One region of the Vibrio mangrovi genome, then DNA from elsewhere that is predicted to be linked to it. Evidence: predicted binding sites of a transcription regulator. Region 1 holds the regulator's gene; the other holds the start of a gene.
The links. Region 1 encodes CRP, which controls carbon source genes, mostly activating them, when cyclic AMP is high. Its sites were predicted from a motif close to TGTGANNNNNNTCACA; they were not measured.
Positions count from the first base shown of each region.

Region 2: a site for CRP is predicted at 2,328-2,343, ahead of OCU74_RS21985 (glycogen/starch/alpha-glucan phosphorylase). Genes of this name have one in related genera too.

Region 1 is NZ_AP024883.1:3,248,215-3,255,646, forward strand. It holds gene OCU74_RS14485 (hydrolase) at 1-589, shown strand, start outside; gene OCU74_RS14490 (YheU family protein) at 689-901, shown strand; gene OCU74_RS14495 (phosphoribulokinase) at 1,013-1,882, shown strand; gene crp (cAMP-activated global transcriptional regulator CRP) at 2,135-2,767, shown strand; gene OCU74_RS14505 (DUF1338 domain-containing protein) at 2,842-3,639, opposite strand; gene astA (arginine N-succinyltransferase) at 3,705-4,727, opposite strand; gene OCU74_RS14515 (aspartate aminotransferase family protein) at 4,820-6,031, opposite strand; gene OCU74_RS14520 (aminodeoxychorismate/anthranilate synthase component II) at 6,285-6,866, opposite strand; gene OCU74_RS14525 (LysR family transcriptional regulator) at 7,000-7,432, opposite strand, start outside.
Region 2 is NZ_AP024884.1:1,316,623-1,324,054, reverse strand. It holds gene cyoB (cytochrome o ubiquinol oxidase subunit I) at 1-299, shown strand, start outside; gene cyoC (cytochrome o ubiquinol oxidase subunit III) at 289-894, shown strand; gene cyoD (cytochrome o ubiquinol oxidase subunit IV) at 891-1,205, shown strand; gene cyoE (heme o synthase) at 1,216-2,082, shown strand; gene OCU74_RS21985 (glycogen/starch/alpha-glucan phosphorylase) at 2,601-5,054, shown strand; gene malQ (4-alpha-glucanotransferase) at 5,154-7,358, shown strand.

The sequences.
Region 1 (7,432 bases):
TTACAAAATGGCTGCCGGCATTTCTCTCGGTGGTAACATGCTGGCGAATTATCTGGCCGAGTTTGCCGATGAACCATTGCTCAATAGCGCGACCATTATTTCCGCTCCTTTCGATCTGGGCGCATGTTCAAGCAGAATCAATCAGGGATTTTCCCGTCTTTACCAGACTTATCTGCTCAGCTCACTCAAGAAAAATGCCTACCGCAAGTTAGATACACTTCAGCAGGCCATTCCGATCACTCAACCACTGATCCACCAGTTGAAAACATTACAGGAATTCGATGATCTGATTACTGCTCCCTTACACGGTTTTTCCGATGCTCAGGACTATTATCAGCAATGTTCGGCAATTTCTAAACTGGACCGGATTCGCCTGCCAACCCTGATTTTACACGCGAAAGACGATCCGTTTATGACAGACGCAGTCATTCCTAACACTCCACTTCCGAAAACAATACACTATCAGCTTCTGGAACATGGCGGGCATGTCGGCTTTTTGAGTGGCAGCATCCTCAGACCCCGTTTCTGGCTGGAAGAAATGCTGCCGCAATATTATCGGGAAAAACGATATTATCGGGAAAAGCGATGATTATTATGAAAAGTTATCAAAAATCCGCAAATATGCATATTGAGTTCATTTGAGTATAATAGTCAGATATACCTGAGTAAAAAATAGAGAGTCATCACTATGATTGTTCCCTGGCAAACGATCGATCCGGACACACTCGATAACCTGATCCGGGAGTTTATTCTCCGGGAAGGGACCGATTACGGCGAGCAGGAAGTGTCTCTTGAGGACAAGGTTGCCCAGGTCAAACAGCAAATTCAGACCGGTGAAGCAGTCATCGTTTATTCAGAACTTCATGAATCCGTTGATATTCAACTAAACAGATATCGTTAATTCATCAATTGTCCGGTGACAGCACCGATTTCCATGATATAGTGAATCAGATTTCCCGGAGAAAAAACCGGGAAATCGGTTGATTGAGTGAATGATAAGACAAGGTATGTCATGTCAGCAAAACATCCGATTATCGCCGTAACCGGTTCTTCCGGAGCCGGTACAACGACAACCTCCGAAGCCTTCCGCAAAATGTTTAACATGATGCGAATCAAGCCAGCCTGGGTTGAAGGTGACAGTTTTCACCGCTTTACCCGGCCGGAAATGGACGTAGAAATTCGTAAGGCCAGGGAGCAGGGCCGCCATATCAGTTATTTCGGCCCTCAGGCAAATGACTTTCCTGCACTGGAAGAGTTTTTCCGGGAATATGGTCGTTCCGGGACAGGAAAAATTCGCCGTTATCTGCATACATTTGATGAAGCAGTTCCTTATAATCAGATGCCGGGAACATTTACTCCCTGGCAGGATCTGCCCAACGATACCAATGTCCTCTTTTATGAAGGGTTACATGGCGGTGTTGTTGATGGAGAGACAAATGTCCCTCAGCATGTTGATTTTCTGATAGGCATGGTACCGATTGTCAATCTGGAATGGATTCAGAAATATGTCCGGGATACCCGGGATCGGGGACACTCCAGAGAAGCGGTGATGGATTCGATTGTCCGTTCAATGGATGACTACCTGAATTATATTACTCCTCAATTTTCCCGGACACATATCAACTTTCAGCGGGTTCCGACGGTTGATACCTCGAATCCTCTGAGCGCCAAGGGGATTCCGAGCCTGGATGAAAGTTTTGTCGTCATTCGTCTGCGTGGGATTAAAAAGGTCGATTTCCCTTATCTTTTGGCGATGATTGACGGTTCGTTTATGTCACGACATAACACCATTGTCGTACCGGGAGGAAAAATGAGTTTTGCAATGGAATTGATCGTTCGTCCAATCCTTCAGCAGTTGATTGAAACAGGGAAAATTGGTTAACAAACGATTCAATGGGACAGAATTTGGTGCTTTTAGTTCCTATACCGTGACAATGAGCACATTTTTGCGTACAAAATCACGGTCATGACACGATTAAAGTCAAGAAATTGTGTAAGAAAAAGGATACTATTTGAAACCGAAACAGAAGACAACTTGCAGGCTTTCTCAAGTGCTTTTATGCTAAGTATTCAGTTCGAGCTTCGCTAAAACATGGAAAGCAGCAAGCATACCCTGCAGAGGAAGAGAGATATTATGGTTCTAGGTAAACCTCAAACCGATCCAACATTAGAGTGGTTTCTTTCACATTGTCACATTCATAAATACCCGTCGAAAAGTACGCTGATTCATGCAGGCGAAAAAGCGGAAACGCTTTATTACATCGTGAAGGGTTCCGTTGCTGTTCTGATAAAGGATGAAGAAGGAAAAGAGATGATCCTTTCTTACCTCAATCAGGGTGACTTTATCGGTGAACTTGGTTTATTCGAAGAAGGTCAGGAACGAACAGCCTGGGTCAGAGCAAAATCTCCCTGTGAAGTTGCAGAAATTTCCTTCAAGAAATTCCGTCAGTTGATTCAGGTAAACCCGGATATTCTGATGCGTCTGGCAGGACAAATGGCAAGCCGCCTTCAGGTAACCAGCCAGAAAGTTGGCGATTTGGCCTTCCTGGATGTTACTGGACGTATTGCACAGACATTACTGAATCTGGCAAAACAACCTGATGCAATGACGCACCCGGATGGAATGCAGATTAAGATTACCCGTCAGGAGATCGGTCAAATCGTTGGCTGCTCCCGTGAAACCGTTGGCCGCATTTTGAAGATGCTCGAAGAGCAAAACCTTATTTCAGCCCACGGAAAAACAATCGTGGTATACGGTACACGATAATTTCTTCCCTGATCCAATAAGTAGAAAGCCATCCTCGGATGGCTTTTTTATTACTGATATCCCTTCAATATGATTCACCGCTGATGATGTGTACTTTCAAAGATTTTGTCGGCTGATGCTTCAACGAATCCGGGATACAACATCCCATTTGCCATCGGATAACGTTTGGCAAATTCATAGAACCCACCGGGAACCAACAGTTCCGCTTCATCAAATTCAACGACAACCCGATCTGCCATCGTGGATGACTGCTCCAGAAAAAGTTCCGGCGATCCCTTCACTTCACCCCCGGCTGCGTTTATGACAAAACCATGCTGATGCAGGTAAGCATTCACTTCAGCCACCTGATTGAATCGAGACAGTTGATTCACACTGACAGTGAAATGATTGGCTCCGTATCCGTGCGCAGCAACCCAGGCAGCATACTCACTTTCTTCTGCCAGCAGATAATACTGTTCCAGTGAAATGGGCCATAAACGTCCGCCATAAAGAAAATCGACGTCCGTAACCATATCAGGCTTCACATGAGACACCAGACTTCGGACAATCTTCTGCAATGCTTCAGAGCAACGGTTTACTTCCAGTTCACTGATAAAAACTTTGGGTAATTTAGGATTAGGATGCTCAAAATGCTGTGCTCGCAGCATCTTCTGTTCAAACTGGTAATGTCCTTTGGCTATGTATCCCAGACGAAGAAATGGCTGAGCGACAATTTCAAGACCAACCTGTGGCAGATTAAAGGTACGCAATGCAATATGGTCATTGATCAGCGGCTCATTCTCCTGAAGTAGTTCATGAACCCGCCATGCTGACGGGCAAAGTCTGGTTGTATAATCTTGCCATAATGCAGTAAACAGTGAGTCCGGCGTCATAAGCGCCTCCTTCTCTATCAACAATGACGGGCTTCACCGGGCACCGTCTGCCATCTCTGAATATTTCAGGAGATCAGCAGAAAACGGACCCGATCACCAGACTGGATCAACAAAGCCCGGGCAACTTCAGGCGTGACGATCACAGTCTCAGATTCCAGGCGAAAATCAACCTCAGCAATTGTTGCCCGGAAAAATTCAAATGAGGTATTACTAAGCATTATTTTTTGGCGGCCCTTATGTGCTGCAACTTTGACGGTTGCAGAGACCGAATGCCTCACCGACTCAATATGCCGTAAATCACACTCAACTGTCGGACCGGCATCAAAAATATCGACATAATTCCGGCAGGTAAAACCTTCTTCTTCCAATAATTTTAAAGCCGGTTTCGTTTTTTCATGGACCTGTCCGATAACAGCCTGTGCTTCTGGAGTCAGTAAATTAATATAAATCGGCAGCTTAGGCATCAGTTCCGCAATAAACCCTTTATGTCCCGAACCGGTTAAATAATCTGCCAGAGAAAAATCGATAGAAAAAAAGTGTTCCTGAAGCCACTTCCAGAAAGGAGAGTTTCCCTGTTCGTCAGAAACACCACGCATTTCAGCAATAATGGTCTGGGCAAAACGCTCCCGGTGCTCAGCCAGCATCAGAAAACGGCATTTTGACATCAGACGTCCGTTGAGTCCGACACGAAACTCAGGCAAAAGAAACAGTGTGCACAGCTCTGAACACCCGGTATAGTTATTGCCAAGCGTCAGTAACTTCACAATCTTGTTGACTCCCAGACGACGGGAAGAATGAAGAATCGTACTGATATGATAAGAATAAGAAGGCGCATCCCAGCCAACATAAGCTTCGATAGCGGTTGTACCGGCAATCCGGCCACTTTCTGTATCCACGCCGACCATCAGATAACTTTCATCTGTCGGAGCCTGAATACCGGTTTTAGCGAAACTCGCTTCAGAATGTTCAATACGATGAGACAGTAATGCCTCATTCACGGGCAGTGATGTAAATCCATAACCTGATTCTATTGCACAATGATAGAGTGCATTATAGTCAGCCATTGCAATGGGACGAACCACAAGCATGGATGTCTCTCCCTGAAAATCTGCATCCGAAATGAACGCAGTCTGACTATAAGCATAGCTCAGGATCGCCCAGATCCTGAGCTAAAATGTCACTAAGTTAATGATGCAATAGCTTTTTCCAGTCTCTGCAAACCTTCATGGATATCTGTATCATCAATAATCAGCGAAGGTGTGAAGCGGACAACATTCGCTCCGGCAACCAAGACCAGCACGCCCTCTTTTCCTGCCGCCTGCAATATTTCCCGGGATCGTCCTTGCCAGGCTTCAGTCAGTACGGCGCCCAGTAGCAGGCCTTTACCACGAATTTCGCTGAATATCGGATATTTAGCATTGATCTGTTGCAATCCATCACGGAACAACTGCTCTTTCTCTTTTACCCCCTGAAGCACCTGAGGCTGAGATGTGATATCAACGACAGCTTCTGCCACAGCACAGGCCAGAGGATTCCCGCCATAGGTTGAGCCATGGACACCAACCTTAAAGTGAGATGCAATTTCCGTGGTGGTTAACATCGCCCCAATCGGGAAACCGCCACCCAAAGATTTCGCGGTACTTAGTATATCCGGAGTCACTCCCGTTCCCTGATAAGCATAAAAGTCACCGGTGCGACCATTACCGGTCTGGACTTCATCAAAGATAAGTAACGCATTGTGCTCATCACACAACTCTCTGACCGCCTGAATGAATTCAGGTGTCGGAGAAATGATACCGCCTTCTCCCTGTAACGGCTCCATCATTACCGCACAGGTCCGCTCTGAAATCTGAGCTTTGAATGCTCCCAGATCGTTATAAGGAAGATGCACAACATCTGACGGCTTCGGTCCGAAGCCATCGGAGTAGGACGACTGTCCTCCAACGGTCACGGTAAAAAACGTCCGCCCATGGAATCCCTGTTCAAATGCAATAATTTCAGATTTTTCCGGGCCATAATTATCTGCGGCCCAACGACGGGCCAGCTTCAGTGCAGCCTCGTTAGCCTCAGCCCCGGAGTTGGCGAAAAAGACTTTTTCTGCAAAACTCAGTTCCGTTAATTTCTTTGCCAGACGCAAGGCTGGTTCATTGGTCATCACATTACTCAGATGCCAGACTTTCTGAGCCTGCTCTGTCAGAGCCTGAACCATTGCCGGATGGCAATGTCCCAGGCAACTGACTGCGATGCCTCCGGCAAAATCGATATATTCTTTCTCTGCCTGATCCCACAGCCGGGAACCTTTTCCCCGTACCGGAATCACTTCCATCGGACTGTAACAAGGTACCATGACCTCATCGAACTGTGCCCGATCGACTTTACTTTCTATAGCCATTGACGCATTCCCCTTTTCGTTCACGAGCTTACAACCGACAAATACCAGTATCCACCATTATAGATGATCGGTTCATTCTGACAGTTTACGGATGCTCTTAATATACCGTTCGACCGGTGTCAGTAACCGACACCATCGTCAATGACACTGTTCAGAACATTCTGCATTATTGATTCTATATGACTATTTATGCAATAAAAATGATTTTTATTGCATTTTAGATAATTTTTCGGGAAAGGTGTTTAGCGACAGGCTACGAGCGGCGCAAAAAATTAGCCAGCAGTTCATGTCCCTGCTCTGTTTTGATCGATTCGGGATGGAACTGAACGGCATCAATAGGCAGCGTACGATGCTGATAGCCCATGATCTCATCGATACCGCCATCTGAGGTTTCTGTCCAGGCCGTGACTTCAAAGCAATCCGGTAAGCTCTGCTTTTCAACAACCAGAGAATGATAGCGGGTAACGGTCAGCGGGTCGTTCAGCCCGTGAAATAACCCCTGATGAGTATGGCGAACCGGAGAAGTCTTGCCATGCATTACCTGTCTTGCCCGGACAACATTCGCACCGAACGCCTGAGCAATGGCCTGATGGCCAAGGCAAACCCCCAGCAACGGCAACTGACCGGCAAAATGTCTGACTGCTTCCAGAGAAATTCCGGCTTCATTCGGCGTACATGGCCCCGGAGATATTACCAGATGGGAAGGATTCAGCGCTGCAATACCGGGAATATCGATCTGATCATTACGGATAACTTTTACGTCAGTACCCAATTCACAGAAGTACTGATACAGGTTGTAAGTAAACGAGTCATAATTATCAATAATGAGTAACATGAAAATTCCGCGCCAAACTACTGCTGAAAGTCAGGCCGCTATTGTGCAGGATAGTGCCAATAAATCAAGAATGAACATCCATCGTCTTAGGTGCTATTTGTAAAAATACTGAGAACCAAAAGACAAGTGGAGATCATGGTGCAAGATAACCCTCAGCTTCTTCTACCGGACAACAGAGCGACATTTGATCAGTGAGCCATGCAATCAGTTCTGATTCAGCCTGACTGTCAGAGTCGGGAAGCTGCAATACCACATATCGGTGCCCGGAACGTAAAAATCCGTAAGGTGCTATCAAGCGCCCCTTTTTCAGTTCATCAACAATCAACGGATAAGAACTCATTGCAATCCCTAACCCATCAGCTGCCGCCTGAAGCGAAAAATAGAAATGCTCAAAATGCTGATCCTGACCAAAGGAGTGCAGATTTCTCTGGTTATCACGCGACAACCAGTCATCCCATGCATGAGGACGGGTTCGGGTATGCAAACGCTTCATCCGCTCCGGACTTTGACTGTTTTGCCGCCAGTAATCAACAGTACAGACCGGCCCGATCCACTCATCCACCAGC
Region 2 (7,432 bases), on a different replicon from region 1:
ATAAAGAAGTCGAATATGAGCCGATTCATATGCCGAAGAATACACCAACGGGTATGTATGTTTCTGCATGGGCGACGATCTTTGGTTTTGCGATGATCTGGTATATATGGTGGCTGGCCGCTATCGGTTTCATCGGTATCGTGGTAACCACTATCTGGCATAGCTTTAACGATGATGTTGATTACTATGTTCAGGTTGATGAAATCAAAGAGATTGAAGAGAAACATCGGGCTGAAGTTGCAAAAGCAAAAGCTGAATCTCAGTCGAAAGATGATATGGAGGTGAAGTATGCAGGCTAATTCTGTAGCGGCTCACGCACATGATCACCACCATGATACCGGTGGTAACAAACTGTTCGGGTTCTGGATTTACCTGATGAGTGACTGCATTTTATTTGCAAGCTTGTTTGCAACTTATGCAGTACTGGCAGGAGCAACCGCTGGTGGTCCCAGCGGTAAAGAGATCTTCGAACTACCGTTCGTTTTTGTTGAAACTATGTTGCTGCTGTTGAGTAGTATTACATTCGGTTTTGGCATTATTGCCATGAAGCGTAAGCAGATTGGCGCGTTGAAGCTATGGATGGTGATTACCTTCCTGTTTGGTCTGGGCTTTATCGGGATGGAAGTTTATGAGTTCCATCATCTGATTGGTGAAGGCTTCGGACCACAGCGTAGCGCGTTCCTGTCAGCATTCTTTACTCTGGTTGGAACTCACGGTCTGCACGTGACCTTTGGTCTGATTTGGTTGTTTGTCTGTTTCTGGCAACTGAATACTAAAGGGCTGACAGAGATGATTGAAACCCGGTTCAACTGTTTAAGCTTGTTCTGGCACTTCCTGGATATCGTCTGGATCTGCGTATTTACAATCGTTTATTTAGTTGGGGTGACATCATGAGTAACCAACATGCTGAGTCAGGCGTAAAAGGATATGTGATTGGCTTTGTAGCCTCTCTGATCCTAACGATTATTCCTTTCTACTATGCGGCGACACAAAGCTTGTCGACCGGGACAACATTTGCTGTCCTGTTCGGTTGTGCTGTTGTTCAGGTGATTGTTCATTTTGTTTACTTCCTGCATATGGAAACAAAAACTGAAAGCGGTCGCTGGAACGTGATTTCATTGGTGTTCTCTGTGATTGTTGTCTTGATCCTGATTGTTGGTTCAATCTGGATCATGTGGAATCTGAACGTCAATATGATGATGTAGGCGCAGACTGATGATTAAAGGGTATCTATCGATCACCAAACCGGGAATTATCGTTGGTAACCTGATCTCTACGGCTGCGGGGTTTTTCCTCGCAGCTAAAGCGGAGTCAGTAACATCAATGCTATTGCTCTATACGCTTGCTGGTGTTGCTTTGGTCATCGCGTCCGGATGTGTGATTAATAATATCTTCGACCGCGATATCGACAGTAAAATGGCGAGAACCAGCCAGCGCTTGCTGGTTCGTGGTGAGATTAATGTTGATCATGCCTTCATTTATGCGCTCATTCTGTTACTGAGCGGAACAGCATTGCTGTATCAGAAAACGAATCCGTTGGCGGCTGTGGTTGTGTTGCTGGGTTATGTTTTCTACGTCTTCTTCTACACGATGTGGTACAAGCGTACTTCTGTATACGGTACGCTGGTTGGCAGTATTTCCGGTGCGGTTCCACCGTTGGCCGGTTATCTGGCAGTGACCAACTATGTCAGTCTTGAAGGCGTTCTGCTGTTCTGTCTGTTCTGTTTGTGGCAAATGCCGCATTCTTATGCAATTGCCATGTTCAGAATGCAGGATTATCGTCAGGCAGGTATTCCTGTACTGCCGGTAGTTTCCGGAATCGACAAGGCCCGTAAGCATATGATGGCTTATGTCATCGCCTTTAATGCGGTTGCTTTAGGATTATATCTGGTTGGCAATACCGGTTATGAATATCTGGTGGTTGCATCGGCTGTCTGCTTTATGTGGACCCGGGTGACATTCCGCCGGATGACAACAGATAACTTTGAAGCGTGGTCAAAAGCTGTTTTCAAACACTCTTTGATTGTCGTGATGAGTTTCAGTGCTGTATTAGGTTTTGAACTGATACCGCTCAGTCTGTAGAGACCACCAGCTTGTGACTGGCGCATAATGAACTGAAAAAGGCATCAAGAAGATGCCTTTTTTTATGGTCGCTATTTGAGCTGATACTGATGTTCTTTGTGTTTCTGGTTTTTTTCAATAGCAAGTATTCACTTACTTTCTCTGCGGAAGCCTGGCAAACAGGGCAGGCTTATAAAATTATCGGGATCAGCGTAGAAAAAATAGCCGATTGACTGGAACTTCGGTGGGAGAACGTGGTATCAATATGTGATTCCTGTCACTTTTTGTAGACTTTCTAAACTGAAAAGCCGTAGGAATTTGATTTAACGACTAAGGTTATTATCTAAGGAGCATTGTGATATAGACTGGAAATTGTGAGCCATATTCGATGCGAAATTCGATATGCATCACATCTCAAGCTTGGTAAGACTGCTGTATACCATATGATTTTCATGATAGGGCTGAAGTGACTGGTACGAAGACCGTATCAGATAATTGTATATCTCAGTCAGCTCATTACCTATTTGGGAGGGGTTACGATGAAAGCTGTATTGCAGAAGTCGTTTGATAAGACGCTGTTTCAGGAGAACGTTAAGCGTCATCTGACATCAACCTACGCGACCACCATCGAGTGTGCGACTAAGCGTTCCTGGTATCTGGCTATGTCCAGAGCACTGGCAGAGCTCACGACATTTGACCTTTTGGAAACAGAACAGGATGAGCGGATTCTGAATGCCAAAAGTGTGAATTATCTTTCTCTGGAATTTCTGATTGGTCGTCTGACCGGCAACAACTTATTAAACATGGGTGTTTATGATGCTATCGGTGAGGCAATGGCCGAACTGGGGCAGAATTTAAGTGATTTGCTTGAAGAAGAGCGGGATCCTTCACTGGGCAACGGTGGGTTAGGGCGCCTGGCTGCCTGTTTCATGGACTCTCTGGCTGCGCAGGAATATCCGACGGTTGGTTATGGTCTTCATTATGAGTATGGACTGTTCAAACAATCTTTTGAAGAATGTCACCAGAAAGAGGCTCCCGATGCCTGGTGTGGCATTGAAGGTTATCCATGGGAAGTTGCCCGTCCGGATTTAGCGCAGGAAATTGGCTTTTACGGTTATGTTAAAGGCGTTGTAGTCGATGGTGTGGAAAAAAGAAAATGGGTTCCCGGAATGACTGTCATGGGGATGCCATGGGATATTCCGGTTGTCGGTTATAAGAGTGAAACCGTCTATCCGTTACGGTTATGGGAATGCCGGGCAATCGCACCATTTTCTCTGGAAAGCTTTAACAACGGTAACTATTTTGAAGCGCAACATGCTTTGATCGATGCCGGTAACATCACCAAAGTGCTCTATCCGAATGACAACCATGAGAAAGGCAAGACATTGCGTCTGATGCAGCAGTACTTCCATAGTGCTGCTTCTGTCCGGGATATCCTCCGCCGTCATAAGGCAGCCGGCCATACTCTGGAAGAGTTGCCTCAGTATGAAACGATTCAGCTCAATGATACGCATCCTGCGATCGCGATTCCTGAAATGATGCGGATCTTCATGGATGAGCAGGATATGCTGTGGGATGACGCATGGCGTATCTGTAGTCAGACATTCGCGTATACCAACCATACATTGTTACCTGAAGCACTGGAAACCTGGGATGAATCTCTGATCCTCCGTTTACTACCCCGCCATATGGAAATTATCTACGAGATTAACCACCGCTTCTTACAGGAAGTGCGGGCGAAATGGCCCGGAGATGTCGACAAGCAGCAGAAGCTGTCGATCATTCAGGAAGGTTTCCACCGGATGGTCAGAATGGCCAATCTGTGTGTTGTTGGTTCCTATGCGGTAAATGGGGTTGCAGCTTTGCACTCAGAACTGGTGAAACAGGATCTGTTTCCTGAATTTCATGAACTTTATCCAACCCGCCTGACAAATGTCACAAACGGGATTACACCTCGCCGCTGGCTACAATACTGTAATCCGGGTCTATCCCGGTTGATCACAGAGAAAATCGGTGATCACTGGCCGGTTGCGCTAGAAGAGCTGGCACAGCTGACTCAGTGGGCCGATGATGCTGACTTTCAGAAAGCATTTATGGCGGTGAAGAAAGAAAATAAAGTCCGGCTGGCTCACTGGGTGAAAGAGCATATGAACATTGAGCTTAACACTGATGCTATTTTCGATGTTCAGATCAAACGATTACATGAATATAAGCGTCAGCATCTGAATATGCTGCATATTCTTTCGCTTTACTACCGTTTACTGAATCGTCCTGATTTTGACATGGTTCCCCGGGTCTTTATTTTTGCGGCCAAAGCCGCTCCGGGCTATTACCTCGCCAAAGAGATTATCTACGCTATCAATAAGATAGCTGAGAAAATTAACCATGATCCCAGAGTGAATGAAAAACTGAAAGTTGTCTTCATTCCGGACTATCGGGTGAGTATGGCCGAGATTATTATTCCGGCGGCGGATGTTTCTGAGCAGATATCGACAGCCGGTAAAGAGGCGTCCGGGACCGGAAACATGAAAATGGCGCTCAATGGCGCTCTGACTATCGGCACGATGGATGGTGCAAACGTCGAGATTCGTGAAGAAGTCGGTGATGAGAATATTTATATCTTTGGTCTGGAAGTCGATGACGTGAACCGTCTGAAGTCTCATGGATATAATCCGTTCGATTACTACAATGCAGATCCGTTACTGAAAGCTTCACTGGATCTGCTGATCGGAGAAGAGTTTACTCCCGGAGAGCCACGCAAGCTCCGGGCAACCTATGAAAGCCTGCTGGATGGTGGTGACCCTTATCTGGTACTGGCTGATTTTGCTTCATATATCGATGCGCATACCCGGATTGATCAGCAGTATCGTGATTCAGCTGGTTGGGCAAAAAAAGCCATTCTGAATACAGCACTGGTCGGGAAATTCAGTTCTGACCGAAGTATTCGTGATTATGTGAACAATATATGGAAGCTTAAAGCCGTACCGCGTTAGGCATATGGAATTGCGTGTCGGTGGCTGCCTGAAAAGGCTGCCCACCGCTTGCGAATTGTTACTGAAAAGGCAATTACCTCTATCAGGAGGGGAGTAGCCATGGAAATTGAACAAAACGTTTTGCTGGAGGTTGCCCATCAGGCTGGTATTGCAGAACGGTACATCAGCAATTGGGGTAAAGAAGCGATTGTCAGTCGCAAAACGATTGAATATCTGCTGGGGGTTCTTGGCTATGATATGCAGTCAAAAGAAGCATTACTTCACTCGGCAGAGAAAATTCACAAGCAGCCGATTCTGGAACCGGTTTTGTTTGGTAAAGATGAGCAGGTGATTGAAGTACCACTCTATCTGGGAAGCAGCGCCCGGGAGAGTGAATTTCAATGGTATCTGGATACTGAGCAGGGCGAGCGTTACGAAGGATATCTACAGTCTCAGATTGTCAGAGATGAACGTGAAGATGGCGGCCCGTTGGTTTTTTCGTTATCGACAACGCTGCCGATCGGCTATCACACCTTGTCTGTTCTGCGTAAAGGACGTCAGACGCCTTACCAGACGACATTGATTGTGACACCCTCATCGTGTTTCAGGCAACCTGAACTGGTTCAGGGGAAAAAGCTGTGGGGGCCTAGTGTGCAGTTATACACACTGCGTTCGCAACAGAACTGGGGAATTGGTGATTTCGGCGATTTGAAGCAACTGGTTGTCAAAATAGCAGAAATGGGCGCCAATTTTGTTGGCCTGAATCCGATTCACGCTCTGTTTCCTGCCAGTCCGGAAAGCGCCAGTCCTTATAGTCCGTCTTCTCGTCGTTGGATCAACATTCTGTATATTGATGTTAAGGCGGTTCCTGAGTTGAGCCAGTGTCAGGTAGCACAAAAACAGATCTCCAGCCCTGCTTTCCAGAAACGGCTGAATACTGCCAGAGAGAGTGAATGGGTCCAGTATGCGGCGGTTGCTGCACTGAAAATGGAGATACTACCGCTGCTTTATGACACATTCAAAAGCCTGCATCTGGATCCTCTGACTGAACGGGGACAGGCATTTCATGATTTCGTTGCAAAAGGTGGTGAGTCCTTACTATCACTTGCGGCTTTTGATGCAATTCATGCTGAACTTTGTGAAAAAGACTCCGACATTTGGGGCTGGCCGGTGTTTCCGGAAAACTATCGCCGTTTTCACAGTTCGGCGGTCAAAGACTATATTCGTGACCATGAAGATCGGATTAACTTCTATCTTTACATGCAGTGGCTTGCCGATACCCAGATTCAGGAAGTACAGCGTGTTGCGAAAGCGCAGGGGATGACGATCGGACTTTACCGTGATCTGGCGGTTGGTGTTGCGGAATCCGGAGCGGAAGCCTGGGCAGATCAGGGGAACCTGTTGTTGGATGTCAGTATCGGTGCTCCACCGGATGAACTGGGGCCGCTCGGACAAAACTGGGGATTACCGCCACTGAATCCGCAGACTCTCAGACATCAGGCCTATGAGCCGTTTATTCAACTGCTCCGGGCTAATATGAAATATTGTGGCGCGCTGCGCATCGACCATATTCTGGGATTACTCCGTTTATGGTGGATTCCCCGGGGGGAAAAAGCGACTCAGGGAGCCTATCTTTATTATCGTGTGGATGAACTGCTTGCCATTCTGGCTCTGGAATCTCATCGTCATCAATGTAGCGTTATTGGCGAAGATTTGGGAACTGTTCCCGATGAAATTGCCTCATTACTGGCCGATGCCGGTATCCATTCTTATAAAGTCTTCTTTTTTGAGACAGCTAAAGATGGTGGCTATATTTCTCCTCAGCATTATACGGCTCAGTCGATGTCGGCATTATGTACTCATGATATGCCAACACTGCGGGGATTCTGGCATTGTCGGGATCTGACCATGGGTCATGAAATCGGACTTTACCCGGACGAAAAAATGCTCAAACCCCGGTTTGATGCCCGGTTGCATAATAAACAAGCCATCTTAGATTCGATCGCCTGGCATGGCTTTCTGCCGGATAGTGTCGGACGTGACGCAATGACTGTACCAATGGATGAAGCTCTGAGTGAAGCCATGCATCTTCATATGGCGGCAGGCGCATCGGCGCTGATGAGCATTCAACTGGAAGACTGGCTGCAAATGGATAATCCGGTCAATATTCCGGGAACTGTTGAGGAATATCCCAACTGGCGGCGTAAGCTTTGTGAGCCTTTGGAAACATTATTTACACTTCCCGCAGTACAACGTCTGGCTGAACACATTTCGGTTGTCCGGGCTGAGAAGAGTAAGGTTGTAAAGGATTGTGTAAAGGATTGAGTCAACGGAATGGCTATTCTCAGAAACTTCTGAGTCAGCTGAAAAACTTTGGGGAAATGCCTTTTGCAGCAGTG